DNA from 2 places in the Solibacillus sp. FSL H8-0523 genome. Region 2 is predicted to be linked to the other one. Evidence: riboswitches for the same ligand, from Rfam matches in the RefSeq annotation. Region 2 holds a riboswitch; the other holds the start of a gene.

Region 1 (8,308 bases), 1.1 Mb from region 2:
ACGTTTCCACTCTTCTTCTTTCGCAAAGCCTTCAATGCGCTCTACTAAAACACGACCATACCAAGAACGGTCAAAAATCGCGATTTGTCCGTGTTGCGGTAACTTTCTCCAAAAACGGTGCATATAGTGGTAACGTTTTTCATGTGGTTGTGGAGCAGAAATAGGAGTTACCATTAAGCCACGTGGGTCAACTCGCTCTGTTAAACGTTTAATGGCACCACCCTTACCTGCTGCGTCCATTCCTTCAAATGCTACAATTAACCCAATTTTGTTGTTAAATAAAAATTGCTGTGCGTTGAGCATTTCGTATTGCAGCATTTTAATTTTCTTTTTGTACATTTTTTTGTCTAGTTCTAATGATAAATCTAAATCATCTAATTTCTTCATTTATGATTCCTCCTAAACAGTATTACTTCTATTTTACTTTAAAGTGTATGGAAATGGTAATTGATGTTGCACTTAGTTTATCTTCCACTAATTTCTTGTCTGAAAAATACATAATACGCGAAAGGCGGAGTGATAAATGAAAAAAACCCTTACAGCAGTTTTATTTTCTGCACTATTATTAGGAGCATGCTCTGAAGATGAAGCAAAAAATAACGCGGAGGCAGAAGTAGAAACAAAAGCATCAGCCGAAACTACTGTGGCAGTTAACACAAACACAATTAAAGGCGAGGATTTTAATGAAGCTGGCGGTGCAGATGCATACGCAAACGCTGGTGACAATGCGGACTCTCGCTACTACCAAGCACCTGACTTTTTTAATTTAAAATCAGATGAAAACTTAACAATTTTAGAAAAATTCCAAACGATGCAACAAACGGCGGAATGGTCATGTGGCCCTGTTACTGCTTTAATGGTAGCTAATCACTTTGGCTATAATGAAATGACGGAAATGGATATTGCTGTTGCGATGAAAGCTATGACGGATTTAGATGTGGAAGATGCCTTACCTGGCTCAGCAAACAATTTCCACGAATACGGCTCAGACGTAACACAATTATATGAATTCTTTTCAGGTTTAGAAGGCTTTGAAGTCGTTGAATCAAGCTTCCGCGCTGACTATACAGACGCAGATCTAATTCAAGCTGATTCTGGTACGACTGGTGCTAACGTAGGCAACTTACCTGAAACATTTTTATGGAACAGCTTATATGCATCTGAAAATACAGCAGATACTGAAGCTTGGGTAAGCGATGCAAAAGATAGCTATTTCGTAAAATGGTTAACAGGCCATTTAGACAACAATCGTCCAATTATGGTTGAATGGGGTGATTGGGGTGGCCACTGGCAAGCAATTATCGGTTATGACAACAACGGTACACCTGGTATCGGTGATGACATCATCATTTTTGCAGACCCATATGATACATCAGATCATTCACAAGATGGCTACTATTTCTATCCGCTAGAGCGTTGGTTCGGTATGTGGAATGACCGCAATATTGCGCCAAAACCTTTCCAATTACAACCGTACATCGTTGTTGATTATAATAATTAAAAAAAACGTGAAATGCTTTTCTAAGCACTTCACGTTTTTTTATTGATTAATCTTCTAACGTCGTTAAAATAATTGGTTCGCCTTTTGTTACGATAATTGAGTGTTCAATTTGTGCAACTAATGACTTGTCTGGTGTTACAAATGTCCAGCCATCACCTGATTCAACAATGTGTTCAGCTTTTGCAGAAATGAATGGCTCTACTGCTAGCACCATACCTTCTTTCATTAATTGGCCATCAGTTGGATCGTAATAGTTTAATACATGGTCAGGTGCTTCGTGTAATGATTTCCCTAAGCCATGTCCTGTTAAGTTCATAATTACCGTTAAGCCATGCGCATATGCTTCACGCTCAACTGCTTTACCAATTTGGTTTAATTTTGAACCGGCTTTTACTTTTGTCATCGCACGGTCAAATGCTAATTTTGCTACTTCACAAAGTTTCTCTTTGTCCTCGTAGCCTTCACCTACAACGAAAGAAATTCCTGTATCGGCGAAATAACCATCTAAAGAACCCGATACGTCAATATTTACGATATCGCCTTCTTGAATCACTTTGCTGCCTGGAATCCCGTGGGCAACTTCGTGGTTAACTGAAATACATGTGTAGCCTGGGAAATCATATTCGCCTTTTGGACCTGAAATAGCACCCGCTTCTGCAAACATACGCCCAGCAATTTCATCTAATTCTTTCGTTGTCACACCTGGTACTGTCGCAGCTTTCATCGCTTCACGAATTTCAGCACAGATGCGTCCGATTTTTTTAAACGCTTGGATTTCTTCTTGAGTTGTAACAATCATTGTTAAACTTCCTTCCTCTTAAATCTCTACCCTTAACTATAACATACTTGAAATTTGTTGTAAGGATTCATGCTTTTTTTGTACGATTCGTTTATGTAGAAATTTGAAGGGAATATAAAAGGAACTAATTCAAAATAGAGGTGTCAGTCATGCTGCCTATTTATATATATATGCTCACGTATATTTTACCGACTTTTTTACTTATTACTTTAGCAACGTATGTCATTTTACACAATAATCGCGCTGTTGAAAATCGTTTAATCTTTGTGCTCCTCATGATGTTCTGTGTTACATTGGTTGGGGAATTTTTGCGTCATGTATCACCTTTTTCGTACAATCCACGCATCGCTGTTTATGTCGTTGGGTTTAGTACCAGTATTGCAATGGCTATTGTTTTCCATTTACAATTTATTTTACTTAAGCAGCATTGTCCTATAACTATTCATCCACTTGTGCCTTTTTTAGGCTATCTATTCATATCTTTACATGCCATTATTACACTTTTTTTTGTAAAGCTATCCGTAGCTAATTTTTATCAATCAGGAATCTGGACCTATCGCGAAAATATGCTCTATAATTTATGGCTATATGGCATTGTCGGTGTTACATCCATCACTTCATTTTTCCCCTGCTGTATCCAAGCGCGTTATTTTAAAAAAAGGTGTAGCTCGTTAGAATCGAACTACACCTTCACCATTTTTTATTTCATTGTTTTTAATAAGCGTGGTGCTGCTGTAAATAATAACACAGCGACAAGCGCGGTTAACAGGGTTGCTGGTAACATGTAGGACCCATTGTAAATGATTGAATACGTCCATACATTATCTCCACCAGCGTATTCTTTAAAGAACACAACGCCGGCAAGCAAATGCGAAATGAAACGTAATGTTCCGCCAAGTAACGCACCGAGAATAATATAAATCGTCATTTTCTTTTTATCAAGCGCTTTTGCGGCTAGTAGTAACGGTTTACGAATGACTGCGACGAAGCCTACAACTGTAAAAGCTAGACCATAGTCTAAAATCGCCTGCAGCCAGTGCACAATATACGCACCGAACATCATTTGTAATACACCAATAATGAATCCCGTTGCCAAGCCTGCTGTTAATCCCCAGCGAATGGCCATAAGCATAATCGGCAGCATGACAAAACTAATCGAGCCTCCGTATGCCCAAAGCTTAAATGAAAACTGATCAAGCACAAGTCCGATAGCGGCAAAGATTGCAATTTCCACCAGCATTAATAATTTCTTTTTGTCCATAACAATGCTCCTCTCTTTTTTCCGATGTAACAGAAGTTCAGAAGGAATAGAAAACACAAAAAAGCGATAATTAGGATAAATTCCTAACCATCGCTCGAATAGTTGGTTTCTATCCACATCCCTACGCAAGTACTAACTTACAGGTTCTAAGAGTCAGCGCAAAATCCGTGCGCAATCTCAGCCGACTTAATCGGCCCCCCTTGTGGTACATCTCGATATAATTGTTTGAACATGCTCATTGTAGCTGATAATTTTCCAATTTTCAACTACTTTAGTTGAAACTAAGTTGGACATTTGTCCGTATATAGAAGTAAAGGAAGTGAATTTTATGGATCAAAACAAAGGGTTAAGTGCAGTAGGCTATTTAAGTTTTTACTTTATGCCATTTATTTTACCGCTCATTATTTTTTTCGTAGCAAAAGACGATGTAGTGAAACATCATAATAAACGCGCATTTATTTCACAACTTATTCCAATTATTTTAGGGATCGTTTATATCATTCTATTTTTTGTGTTCGCCTTTACAACACCCTCTAACGCGACGCTTGAAGTAAACTACTTATTCGAAAGTTGGATTTTTATCGGGTTTATCATTTTAGCGATTATTATTTTTGTTATTGCCATTTGGAACCTTATACAAGCAATCAAAGTATTGCGCTAATGTTTAGAGATGTACTGTATATGGGTATATTTTTACTAGAATTTACATCTTACTAAGGAGTGATATTCATGAAACTAAACAAAGTAATTAAAACAGCGATTAAATACGGACCAATCGTCTATCCAATCATAAAAAAAATACTTAATAATCGTTCAACAGCAAAGCAACCAACGCCAACACGGACTCCAAAAAGATGAAAAAATGGAGTACTTCATTTCCCAATGAAGTACTCCATTTTTTTATTTAATTAAAATTTCAGTTGTACTATGACCCTCTTTTAATTTCTTCACGTGCAGGATTGCCGGCATCGCAGCCTTTAACTCTGCAACATGCGAAATCACGCCGATTAATCGGCCTGTTTGCTGAAGGTCAATTAAAATATCAATCGCACGTCTCAGTGCCTCTTCGTCAAGCGTACCAAAGCCTTCATCGATAAACATCGTATCAATATGCACGCTGCCCTGTACACTTTGAATGACATCCGCCATACCTAGTGCTAATGATAACGATGCATTGAATTTTTCTCCACCTGACAATGTTTTGACATCACGTGTTTGACCAGTATTGCTATCGTACACGTCGATACTTAAACCACTTTGTGCATTGCCCTCTTTGCGACCCGTTGATTTCAAGAAATATTGACCGTTTGATAACACGCGTAAACGTTCATTGGCCGCATGTGTCACCTTTTCTAAATAGCCAATTTGTGCAAAGCGCTCAAAGCTAATTTTGGCATCATTTTGGCCACGCACTAAATCATATACATGCTCAATTTGCTCTAGTTTTGCTTTATAGCTTTCAATTTGCTCAGCTGTTTGCTCAAGTTTTTCATACGTTGTTTCGCATTGTGTCGCGTAAGACTTTGTTAATTTCATGTTGGCGTAACGCTCATCTTGCTCATTATTTAATGTGGTGATTTGCTGCTCTAGCTCCGTCAAATCTGCTAATTGCTTTCCTTGTAATTGCGCTTCGTCCTCTGCGATTTGTACCGTTAATGTATGCAGCTGCTTGTTATACGTTTCAAGCATTTGACGAATTTGCTGTTGTACATCTGGTGCTACGAGTGCTGCTTGATAGCTTTCAATTGTAAAGTTTTCCTGTTGCAAAGCGTTTGTAAACGCGAGCTGAGCGAGCTGCTGTTCATGCTGTTTTTCTGTTACATGATTAACGGCATGCAACTGATTGACCTCGCTAGAATTTTGCTGTAATTGTGCTTGTTGTAAGGCATCTGCAGCTGCTTTTACTGCATTTTTTAGTGCCTGATACAATTGCTGTTGCTCAATCAGTGCTTGCTGTAGTTGAGCGATCGATGTAAATTGCGGCAATAGTAGTTGTTCACTTTGTTGAAGCTTGCCTTTTTCCTGTGCGAGCTGAGCATGAATATCATGGACATAGGCCTGTCCTTTTTCAATACGACCTTGAATGACCTCACGCTGCTCCGTTAATTGCTCAAGCTTCGTACGCTCAGTTGTTAATTTCTGCTGTTGTGTGCGTAAATTAGCTAATTGAGTTGTAAGCTGTTGCAGGTGCGCTTCATAATGTACTAATTCTTCTAGCTCTAGATGCTGTTGTTGCAAGACGCTCAGCTTGTCGTTAAACGCTGCTTGTTCCACTTCAAGCTTAGATTGTACCTGATAATAGCTTTGGCGCTTCACATCCGCTTGTTGACGTAAAGCATCAAGCTTTGTTTCATCGACCTGTTGTGTTTCACGATTATGAATAGCTGGGTGCTCCGTGCTTCCACATACTGGACAAGCATCCCCGTGCTGTAGAGCTGCGGCTAAAAAGGCGGCTTGATTGCTACGGATTTGTTGCTCTACGGTTTGCAAGGCTTGCTGTGCTGTTGTGGCCTGTTGTTGCTTTTCCGTACAATCTGTTGCTAACTTTTCAACATGCTGTTGTCGTTTAATGGCTTCTTTTACAAGTTCCACATGACGCATTGCAGTTGCATGTGCTTCATAGGTTTCCTCATATTTACTAACAGCCTGTTCCAACTCGCTAACATTTTGCTGTTGCAACTGCTGCTGTTCTTTTAACTGTGTCGCTTCATTTTGTAAATCGGCATATAAATTTTGTGCTTTTACTTGTTGTTGTTCTAGCTGTGCTACCGAATTACGCTGCGTATCAATCGTTTCATAAACAGGGATTAACTGTTCCAGCTGTGAAATATTTTTTGTATACGCTTCAAGTAACGGCTCATCTTTTTGCACTTGCTCATGCATTGCTGTCGCTTCTTGTAGCTGTTGCTGCGCTTGTTGTAAATCTGCATTTGCCTTTTCGGCCGCTGCATTTGCTGTTTGTAATTGTGCTTTCGCTTTTGATAAATCGCGCTCTAACGGTTCAATTTGACTCGCCTTTCGCGCTAATTGTAGGCGCTGCTCTTGCAACTGCATTTCTGCTTGTTGCTGCTGTAAGTTCACAAGCTCTGTCTGACGCTCGATAAAACGCTCAATCCGTTCATTCACAATCTTTTGCTCACTAAATTGCGTCGCCAGCTTCGTCGCCGTTTCCTTTACCTGCTCATACTGCGTAGCAACCTCTTTTGACTGCTCTTCATAAAATTCACGTTCTTCGACTAATGCCTGTTTGACTTGATACATATTAATTGCATCATGACTGATTACTTCAAAAAGTACCGATTCACGCTGCGGTAAACGAGACTTTATTTCTTGAATGGTGTGATCCTGCTGCATTTGGGCATGCTCGAACAATTTATCTGCATGCTTCTTTTTGTCCTGTAGTAACGCAACCATTTTTGTAAAACGTTCGGTTTTGAAGATTTTGCGGAAAATTTCCTCTTTATGCTTTGACTCGGATGTTAACAGCTTTTGAAATTCCCCTTGTGGAAGCATAACAATTTGATTGAATTGCGACTGAGTTAACCCGATGAGCTCCTCTACCTTCGCTTGTACGGGTCTTACTTGGAACTTTTCGACGGCTGGTGTTAGTTGACCACCTGTAATGTCATAAAATTCACGCTGTGCTTTTGCGCCGTCATGCCCAAATTTACGCCAGATTCGATACATGCGCCCACGGACTTCAAACTCAAGCTCTACTTCGGTATCAACCGTGTCATCGGCAAAATCACTCCGTAAAAAGGCCGATTTTTCGCGGTCCTCTCCACTCCCTGAGTCATAGAGCGCGAAGGTGATTGCATCGAAGATTGTCGTTTTCCCTGCACCTGTTGAACCGGAAACAACGAAAATTCCGTGCTCGTGAAGCTTTGTAAAATCAATTACTTCCTTGTCTTTGTACGGACCAAATGCCGTCATCGTTAATTTTAGTGGCTTCATTGTTACACCTCCTGCTTTTCGCGTTCGTCATCAAGTAATTGCTGTAGTACTTCTGTATAAATTGCTTTTGTTTCCACGCTCAGTTCCTTGCCTGTCATTTCGCTATAAAACAGCTCAAATAGCTCTGAATCGTCCATTTGCACGCGGTTCATAGTTGTTGATTGTTGCTCGATTTGTGTAAATACTGCTGTTCGTTCAATATGCAGTGCATTTGGATACACGGTGCGCACAAGTTCTGCCGCGCCCTTTACATAGCCTTCATCTTCTAGCTTCACAAAGACATAATCATCACTTTTCGCATGCTGTAAAATATCATCGAGCACACCTTTTACAATACGCATTTCACGTTTTGGTGTGAACAGCTTCTTCTCTAATGCCACCGTACCATCCTGCGCTAAATCAACGATAAAAAATCCCTTTTTATGTGTTACTTCTGATTCTGAATATTTAAGTGGCGAACCTGAATATTGAATCGTTTCATTGGCAACAAAATGGGCTTGGTGTAAGTGCCCTAATGCGGTATAGCAAAATGGGTCAAATAACGCAGCGTTAATACATTCCGTACCGCCAATGGTTAACTTACGCTCCGAGTCACTTGTGTTTAATTCGGGCATCCCGTCTTTTGTGATAAATGCATGCGCTACAATAACATTGCGCTTTGTTTCGTCTAAATTCCGTTTGATTTGTTCAATAATTTTGGCCATTGCAGCTTCATGCGTCGTAATCGAATCATCGCCAAACAGAATACGTACTGTTGAAGGCTCCGCAAATGGCACTAAATAAAAGTGCACCT
Region 2 (8,308 bases):
TTAGCGTATTCATAGCGGCTGAACCATCCGCATAGAAGTGTTGTGGTAATTCATTCATCGCATTCGTTTGCGCAGGCATAATTGTCATGGACACCCCTAAGAAAAGAATGCATAATGTCACAACCACTTGCCAAATTGGTGTTGTAGCAGAAAGCGTTACAATAAAGAGAATCGCGGCAACCGTAATGAGTGTAAATCCAATACGCGTGAAGATGCGTGCGCCGACTTTATCAAAGTTCGAGCCAACGATCGGTGACATCACAATATTTAAGAAGTTGGCCGGTAACATCAGTAACCCCGCAGCAATCGCTGTATAAGCTAGTACACTCTTTAAGTATATTGGAATTAAAATAGCTACTGATAAAATGATAAATAATGTTGCGAACATTAACAATGTACCAAGTGTGAACATTGGATATTTAAACACACGTAAGTCAATCATTGGCTGTTCCATGTTAAATTGTCGTACTGTAAAGAATACCAGTGCCAGTACACCCGCTACTAATGGTGCCCACACAAGCACATCTGATAATGGTGCTTCTGCAAGTGATGCTAACGCATACACAATGCCACCAAATGCAACTGTTGATAACACTAGCGATAAAATATCAATTTTCGGCTTAGTAATAGTTGAGACATTTTCCATTTTAGGCGCCCCGATTACTAATAAAATGATATTAAATGCGATCATAACAACGAAGATATAATGCCAGCTTGAAACACTAATAATTAAACCGCTTAGCGTTGGCCCTAGTGCGGGTCCGGCTGTAATAACTAAACCAACGATTCCCATCACTGCTCCACGCTTTTGCATTGGGAAAATCATAAGCACAACACTAAACATTAACGGTAAGAAAATCCCCGTCCCAATTGCTTGAATTAAACGACCGATTAATAAAACCGTAAAACTTGGGGCAATCGCTGCAAGTAACGCCCCTAATGTAGAAATAACTAATGCACCCACGACTAATTGACGCGTTGTAAACCAACGTACTAAATAGGCTGATAGTGGTACTAAAATTGCTAAAACTAATAAATACCCTGTAGTCAGCCATTGTCCTGTACTTGCACCAATAGAAAAGTCTTCCATAATGTTTGTCAGCGCCATATTTAATGCTGTTTCACCAAATAAACCGATGAAAGAACCAATCATTAAAATAGCAGCCATCCATTTTGGACTTTTTACTTGTAAATGAGACTCCATATATAACTCCCTATTCGTTCTATTTTGACATACTTACCTTAGAATACTATTTAAAATATTCGATCTAAAATCTAATTTTTTAGGTTTTACGAAGTTTCATAAGTCTAGGTGCTACTATACAAGAACCGCATGCTACTATCAATACTATCCAACTAAATCGCCAACCGAAAAGACACAGTTTAGACACTTTTATGTAAATATTACCCTTATTTTCCTGTTCTCTATTTTTGTAACTCTGCCAATTACAAAAATAAAACGCTTACTTTTAGATTTCAAACCCCATATATAATCATGTTTGTGCTCATAAACATATATGAGTGCTAGGTTTTAGCGTGCAATAAAAAGTTGCGTTACCGATTCCATAAATTTTTCAATAGTTTAGTTGACAAATCAGCTGAAATCAGCGCAATTTATTTTACAGAAAAATTAAACTTTTGGTGTCGTTATCCATAATACGGTAATTTACAGCTCCTTAACAAGGAAAAACTGCCCCAAAAGTATTTACTAATGAGACAGCCCTTTATTCTTATAAATGTTTTACCGTTTGAAAAATAGCCTTACTGTCTGCTATTTCACTAATAACCGCGACACCATTTGCACCAGCTTGACGGACTAAATGGCTATTTTTCGTTGTAATCCCACCTATCGCAACAATAGGAAACTTAAAGTGTTCTTTTCTTGCAGCTTTTAAAAATTGCAGGCTCGACTGGATTACGTCTACTTTTGATTTTGTTGTAAAAATCGGACCGATGCCTACATAATCTGCACCGTTTGAAATGGCTTCATTTAATTCTGTTAATGTATGAACAGATACCCCAATGATTTTTTCAGGACATTTTTTTCGAAACGCAACCATTCCTACATCATCTTGCCCAACATGAATTCCATCTGCATCGAGTGCTAACGCTAATTCCACATCATCATTGACAATGAAAGGTACCTTATATTGTCGACAAAGCTTTTGACAGTCCTTTGCAAACTGCAGATAGGCTGCACCTTCCAAGCACCCTTTGCCTTTTTCACGTAGTTGAAACATGGTCACACCTGCTTTTAAAGCTTCCTCTAAAATCACTAAAGGTGCTTTCTCATGGCAATTGATTGTGCCCATAATAAAATATTTATCCAGATTAAAAGACATGTACCGCTTGCTCCTTTTGTAATTGCTGATAGGCAAAATGATTTGTTGGACCAAAGCCTTGTCCGATATTTAACGGATGTTTGATGGCTGCATCGACAAACCGTTTCCCTTCAATAATGGCCTCTCGCAACTTCATGCCTTTTGCTAATCCAGCAGTTAACGCTGCAGAAAATGTACAGCCCGTCCCATGTGTATGCTGTGTTTCAAATCGATCTGTTTCTACATAAAAAGGTAATTCGTTTTGCTGATAAATCGCATCTGTTGCTAAATTTCCTTGAAGATGTCCACCTTTGATGACGACACATTTTACACCTTCTTCAAGTAAAATGTGGGCTGCTTTTTCAATATCTTGTTGCGTTTTAATTGGAATGCCTGTTAGTACCTCTGCCTCTGGAATATTTGGCGTACAAACGGTTGAAAATGGTAATAAATATTGCTTAAACGCAGAAACAGCTTCCTGTAATAATAAGCTTTGTCCGCCTTTTGCAATCATAACTGGATCAATGACTAATGGGATGTTTGTTTCTTTTAATTGAACCGCAACTGCTTGAATAATCGATGCGTCAAATAACATCCCTGTTTTTATGGCTTTCACATCGAAATCAGCTAAAATAGCTGCAAGTTGCGCTTCAACAAATGCTGCCTCTATTGGATAAACGCCATGGACACCTAACGTATTTTGAGCCGTTAACGCCGTAATGACAGAAGTTCCAAAAACCTTTAATTCCTGAAAGGTTTTTAAATCCGCTTGAATTCCTGCTCCGCCACCACTATCTGACCCTGCGATTGTACATGCGATCATCATTTTACCTCCGACAAACGTTCTAACTCATTTAAGAATTGCACTTGGTATGTTCCAATTGGTGCGAATGCCTGTTTAGCAGCATGCTTATAATCTAGTAGTAATGCTTCTAAATCACGTAAAGGCTCTTGGCTACTTGCCAATAAAGCTGCACTTATTGCACTAAGTAAACAGCCTGCCCCTGTAATTTGTGTGATTTTCTCATGTCCGCCATCTATACACTTAACATTGACACCATCTGTTAAAATATCGTGTTTACCTGTCACAATCACAAGACACGAAAAACGCAATGCTGCTTCTTTGGCAAGTTGTTCAATATTCGCATCACCTGCGCCACAATCTACACCATTTGCTTGCCAATTCGCTCCTACAATAGCAGCTAATTCACCTGCATTACATCGTAAAAGTGTGATCTGCTTATTTGACAACATCTGTCGTGCTGTTTCCAATCGAAATGCACTTGCACCAGCTCCTACTGGGTCGAACACAATCGGAATATTTTTCTCTTTTGCCGTTTCAATCGCTAGTTTCATCGATGCTACGGTACGTGCATTTATTGTACCAATATTAATAAGTAACGCATCGGAAATTTGAACAATGTCAGCAACTTCTTCAATCGCATCTGCCATAATAGGCGAAGCGCCGACACTTAAAAGTCCGTTCGCTGTAAAATTCATCACAACGGTATTCGTCATGCAATGAACGAGTGGACGACGCGTGCGTATAAGATTCAAGCTCATTGGTACACCTCCTGCCATAAAACATCTTTACTTTTTTCACAAAATTCCATTCTTACTTCCTCCTTTTGAGGCGTAAGCAAAAAAAGGCACCCCTACTCAAAAGTAGAGATGCCTAAAAAAGTGCATATGTGTGCACTCATTGCTCCCTACGCCCGTATTAACGGTCAGGTTCTAAGGGTCAGGTTTTAACCTTCTCAACACTAGGTGTCCCCCCGCAATTAAAAAATTTGCAAAAGAAAAGCCCTCCAAATAGATGGAGAGCATCACGTACGAATATTAGCTTGTACATTTTGCTCCCTACGTCCGTGTTAACGGTCAGGTTCTAAGGGTCAGGTTTTAACCTTCTCAACACTAACGTGTCCCCCTGCAAATTCATTTAATTAATTTCAGTCTAAGGCTTAACCGCTCATAATGCAACCTTATTTATAGTTAATTTTTGGATTTCATTCTGGCGATTCAACTAAATTCATCCAACTAATTTACCGCACGTAACACCAACAGTATAAAAATCGTAAACAATGCAATGAATGTCATATGGCGCCATTTAAACATTTCAAGCAAGCCGATAAACTCACGTGTAAAGGCATTTGGCACATAGTAAAAGGCGGTTTTCGAGCCAACCCCATTGGCCTTTAGTTTCGCTTTGCGCGCATAAAAACCGGCACGTAAAATATGATAATTGTTTGACACAAAGATGCCGCGCGCTTTTTCACCAAATCGCTCGATGATGATCTTTTTAGAAAACTGCATATTTTCTAAGGTTGTTGTCGACTGGTCTTCCATCACAACCGCTTCGTCTGGAATTTCCGGGTAGTGCTCATGAATGTATTTTTTCATCGCATACGCCTCCGCTACTTTTTCATCACTACCTTGACCTCCCGATGTAATAATGAGTGGACGGCCATGATATTTCTTGTATTGTTGAACAGCTTTGTTAATACGGCTCGCAAGTAAAGGTGGCACACGGTCGCCAATTAATCCCGAACCTAACACAATAATATAATCCGGCGTATAGTGAATCGGACGCCAATTATAAAGCACTGCGTATATCGCGGTTGCCGAATACATCATCGTAAAGTAAACAAATAGCCCAAAAATATAATAAAATGCGATTTCACTATACACATTTTCACTAATCGTGCGCATCGAAACAATATAATAAATGAGCACCATATTAATGGCGACTCCAATCAGGCCAAGAAATAAATTGGACTTTTTACGCCCTTCTTTTTCAAGCAACACCTTACTATTGAAGTATGTTAATACGGATAACGTCGCCATAACTAGCGGGATAAATGCAAATACAAACGCGTAGCTCGTTACATTTAATACTTGTTCACTAAAGTTCGTATTAAAAAATATTTTTTCTGTATAATAAAGCAGCTCTACCAATACAATCAGCGCCAGTAAAAAAATATTCGTATACCACCGTGGCTCGATGATAAAGAGCGCAATCACGATGAAAATTAAAAATGCCAAAATCCTTCCTCCTGTTCAACATCACTCTAAAATAATATTATACAATGTCTATTCCCGCTGGAACATCAAATTATCCAGTTCCTCTTTTTATTAAAAATTTATCATTCCCTTTTAAACTTTCCTTCCACCCCGAACCGTCTTATAATTGTCGACAGAATCAAAAAGGAGCTTCAAGGAATGATGGAACCATTAGAAGATAAATTTATTACATTTATTCGCACGCAGCAACAAGCACTCTATAGACTCGCGTATAGCTACACAAAAAACGAGCAAGATGCGCTGGATGTCTTGCAAGATAGTATTCAAAAAGGTTGGCTGGCGCTAGAAAGGCTGACAAAGCATGAGCAAATGAAAAGCTGGTTTTATACGATTTTAGTACGCACCGCGATTGATTTTCTTCGCAAGCACAAGCGTTTCGAGCTCATTGGAGACGATGCGCTCCTGCAACTATGTGAGCAGGATACATATGACAATTTTGATTTGCAGCAGGCACTTTATCATTTACCGCTCCAGCTACGTGAGGTTGTTGTGCTGCGCTATTTTGAGGATTTAAAACTCGAAGACGTCGCACATATTTTGGCTATTCCACTAAGCACAGCGAAATCGCGGCTCTATAAAGCATTAAAGCTCTTAAAAATCGAGCTCGAGATGGAGGAGAATTAGGCCGATGGATGACAAATTAAAAAAACTACACGCACACTATAAGGACGTACCCATTCCAAGTGAGCTAGAGGTGATGATTGAAAAAAATTTACAACGCCCACCTAAGAAAAAACGCAAGCTACCGATTTTTTTAACAGCTGTAGCGGCTGCAGCAATATTATTCACAGTGGGATTAAATACAAATCCGGCCATGGCGAAAAATTTAGCGGATTTACCGGTAATTGGCCCCGTCGTTCAGGTACTGACATTTACCAAGTATGAGATGGTAGACGAGGAATATACCGCAGACATTCAAGTGCCTCAAATTTCAGGCTCTTCTGCTGACATCGAGGCGTTGAACAAGAAATACGCTGAGGAAGGCAAGGCACTCTATGAGCAGTTTAAGGTAGATATCGAGGAAATGGAAGCGGGAAATATGTCCTTAAATAGCGGCTATGTAATCGAAACCGATACCGATGAGCTATTGTCATTTGGTCGTTATGTAGAAGTCATTGTCGTATCACGCTCAACGGTGATGCAGTATACGACGATTGATAAAAAGGCGGAAACGGTCATTACATTACCAAGTCTATTTAAAGATGATCGCTATCTCGACATTATTAGCCGTTATATTGAAGATGAACTGCGCAACCGTATGATTGAAACACAAGGCTCTGACATGTACTGGATTGGTGGTACAGCGTATCATGATGAATCATTTGGTGTCTTTGAAGGCATTACACCGGAGCAAAACTTCTATATTACCGAAGCTGGCAAACTGGTGATGTCCTTTGATGTATATGAGATAGCACCAGGTTTCATGGGGCTTGTAACCGTTGAAATTCCAACCGAGATGCTGCAAGATGTACTAATGAGCAACAAATATATTAAATGATGTTCCCAAATGAAAGTAAGCCAAAGCCCCCATTCAATTGAATGAGGGGCTTTGGCTATTTTTAAACAGTATGTCCTCAAAAGAGCTAGCGCAACCGTTGAAGTGTATTACCCAGCTGTCTTCTATCTATATTTCAATTTTCAATTTGTTTATCATTTACATAATTTAAGTATTCTTGAGCTTTAATGAATTCCTCTTGTGACTCTGCAGGTATTGCAGTGACGTCGGGAGCACTTGAGACTCCTAGTTGTGCCATAGTCGTTTCATAGGTAAATAAGGCTTGAATGTATTGTTCGTATTCTTCAGCAGTTAAAACCTCTTTGCTTGATGGTAGTCCGTTTAATTTGTCAAAGTATGGTTGAATATCATACATTGCTGCTTTAATTTCTTCAAATTTTTCTGCAGGGACTTGAGAATAATCTATGTTTCCATTTTTATCACCATAGTCCAATTTTGCACTTGTAAAGACACTTAATAAATTTTTAAATTGTTTAAACTCATCTTTTCCTAGGTCACCTTTTGCTTGATCGAGCTTTGCATTAAATAATAAGTAACTTTCCATTGTAATATTTATTGCATGTTTTTTTAAATTATCAAATGAGCCATATAAATCATCGGCAAGTAATGCTTGATAAGCAAATGCACCAGTTGGAAGCATTAAACACGCAGACAGAACAGCTATTGCCAACCGCTTTTTTGTAAAACGCTTCAGCTTTCCACCCATTTCAGACTTTGCTTTATTAATGCCCAATTTACTTCTTTCATGAATCTCTATAGGGATTTCAATTTTTGATAACTCTCGCTTAAGATGATTATCCATAGTTTCCTACCTCCTTTAAATTTTGACGAAGCTTATCTAAAGCACGGTATAGAACAGACTTTGCGGTTCCAAGTGGGATGTCTAATATCTCTGAAATTTCCTTTAGTGTACGATCATCGTAATATTTTAGTAAAATGACACTCTTCTCATCCTCTTTTAAAGTATCAATCAGCATTTGTAAAGATAAAGTAAGTGAAATATCTTCATCTTCTGAACCAGTAAGCACTTCAAAATTTGAATTTAGCGGAATGACCTTTTTGTTTTTATTGATTAAGTTCAATGCACAATTAATCGTAATTTTCATGAGCCAAGTCTTAAAATACTCTGGTTTTTTCAATGTACTAATTGTCTTAAATGACTGATAAGCTACTTCTTGAACAAGATCTAATGCATCGTCTTTATTTTTTACATAGACATAAGCCATTCGATAAATATCTGCTTCGTACTGCTGGAAAAGCATCAAGTAGGCTTTATCATTTCCTTTTTGTGCTTTCTTTACTAAACGTTCAAGTTTCATCTTAATTCCTCCTTTCGATTTGGTTTTACATCTATTAGACAAACGACAAGGTGATTTGGCTTAAATTTTTT

The links. Region 2 has a riboswitch for thiamine pyrophosphate ahead of thiM (hydroxyethylthiazole kinase). Riboswitches for the same ligand answer to the same signal wherever they lie in the genome.
Region 1: another riboswitch for thiamine pyrophosphate. It lies ahead of thiT (energy-coupled thiamine transporter ThiT); the one in region 2 lies ahead of thiM (hydroxyethylthiazole kinase).

The regions. Positions count from the first base shown of each region.
Region 1 is NZ_CP150291.1:3,610,057-3,618,364, forward strand. It holds gene NSQ62_RS18135 (polyphosphate kinase) at 1-387, opposite strand, end outside; gene NSQ62_RS18140 (papain-like cysteine protease family protein) at 524-1,501, shown strand; gene map (type I methionyl aminopeptidase) at 1,548-2,300, opposite strand; gene thiT (energy-coupled thiamine transporter ThiT) at 3,001-3,561, opposite strand; TPP riboswitch at 3,663-3,772, opposite strand; gene NSQ62_RS18155 (DUF4870 domain-containing protein) at 3,890-4,222, shown strand; gene NSQ62_RS18160 (hypothetical protein) at 4,291-4,419, shown strand; gene NSQ62_RS18165 (SMC family ATPase) at 4,462-7,515, opposite strand; gene NSQ62_RS18170 (exonuclease SbcCD subunit D) at 7,518-8,308, opposite strand, start outside.
Region 2 is NZ_CP150291.1:2,504,619-2,512,926, forward strand. It holds gene NSQ62_RS12490 (DHA2 family efflux MFS transporter permease subunit) at 1-1,204, opposite strand, end outside; gene thiE (thiamine phosphate synthase) at 1,731-2,342, opposite strand; gene thiD (bifunctional hydroxymethylpyrimidine kinase/phosphomethylpyrimidine kinase) at 2,332-3,147, opposite strand; gene thiM (hydroxyethylthiazole kinase) at 3,144-3,884, opposite strand; TPP riboswitch at 4,011-4,108, opposite strand; TPP riboswitch at 4,162-4,260, opposite strand; gene NSQ62_RS12510 (YdcF family protein) at 4,359-5,363, opposite strand; gene NSQ62_RS12515 (sigma-70 family RNA polymerase sigma factor) at 5,541-6,026, shown strand; gene NSQ62_RS12520 (DUF3298 domain-containing protein) at 6,031-6,900, shown strand; gene NSQ62_RS12525 (DUF3600 domain-containing protein) at 7,034-7,720, opposite strand; gene NSQ62_RS12530 (sigma-70 family RNA polymerase sigma factor) at 7,713-8,237, opposite strand.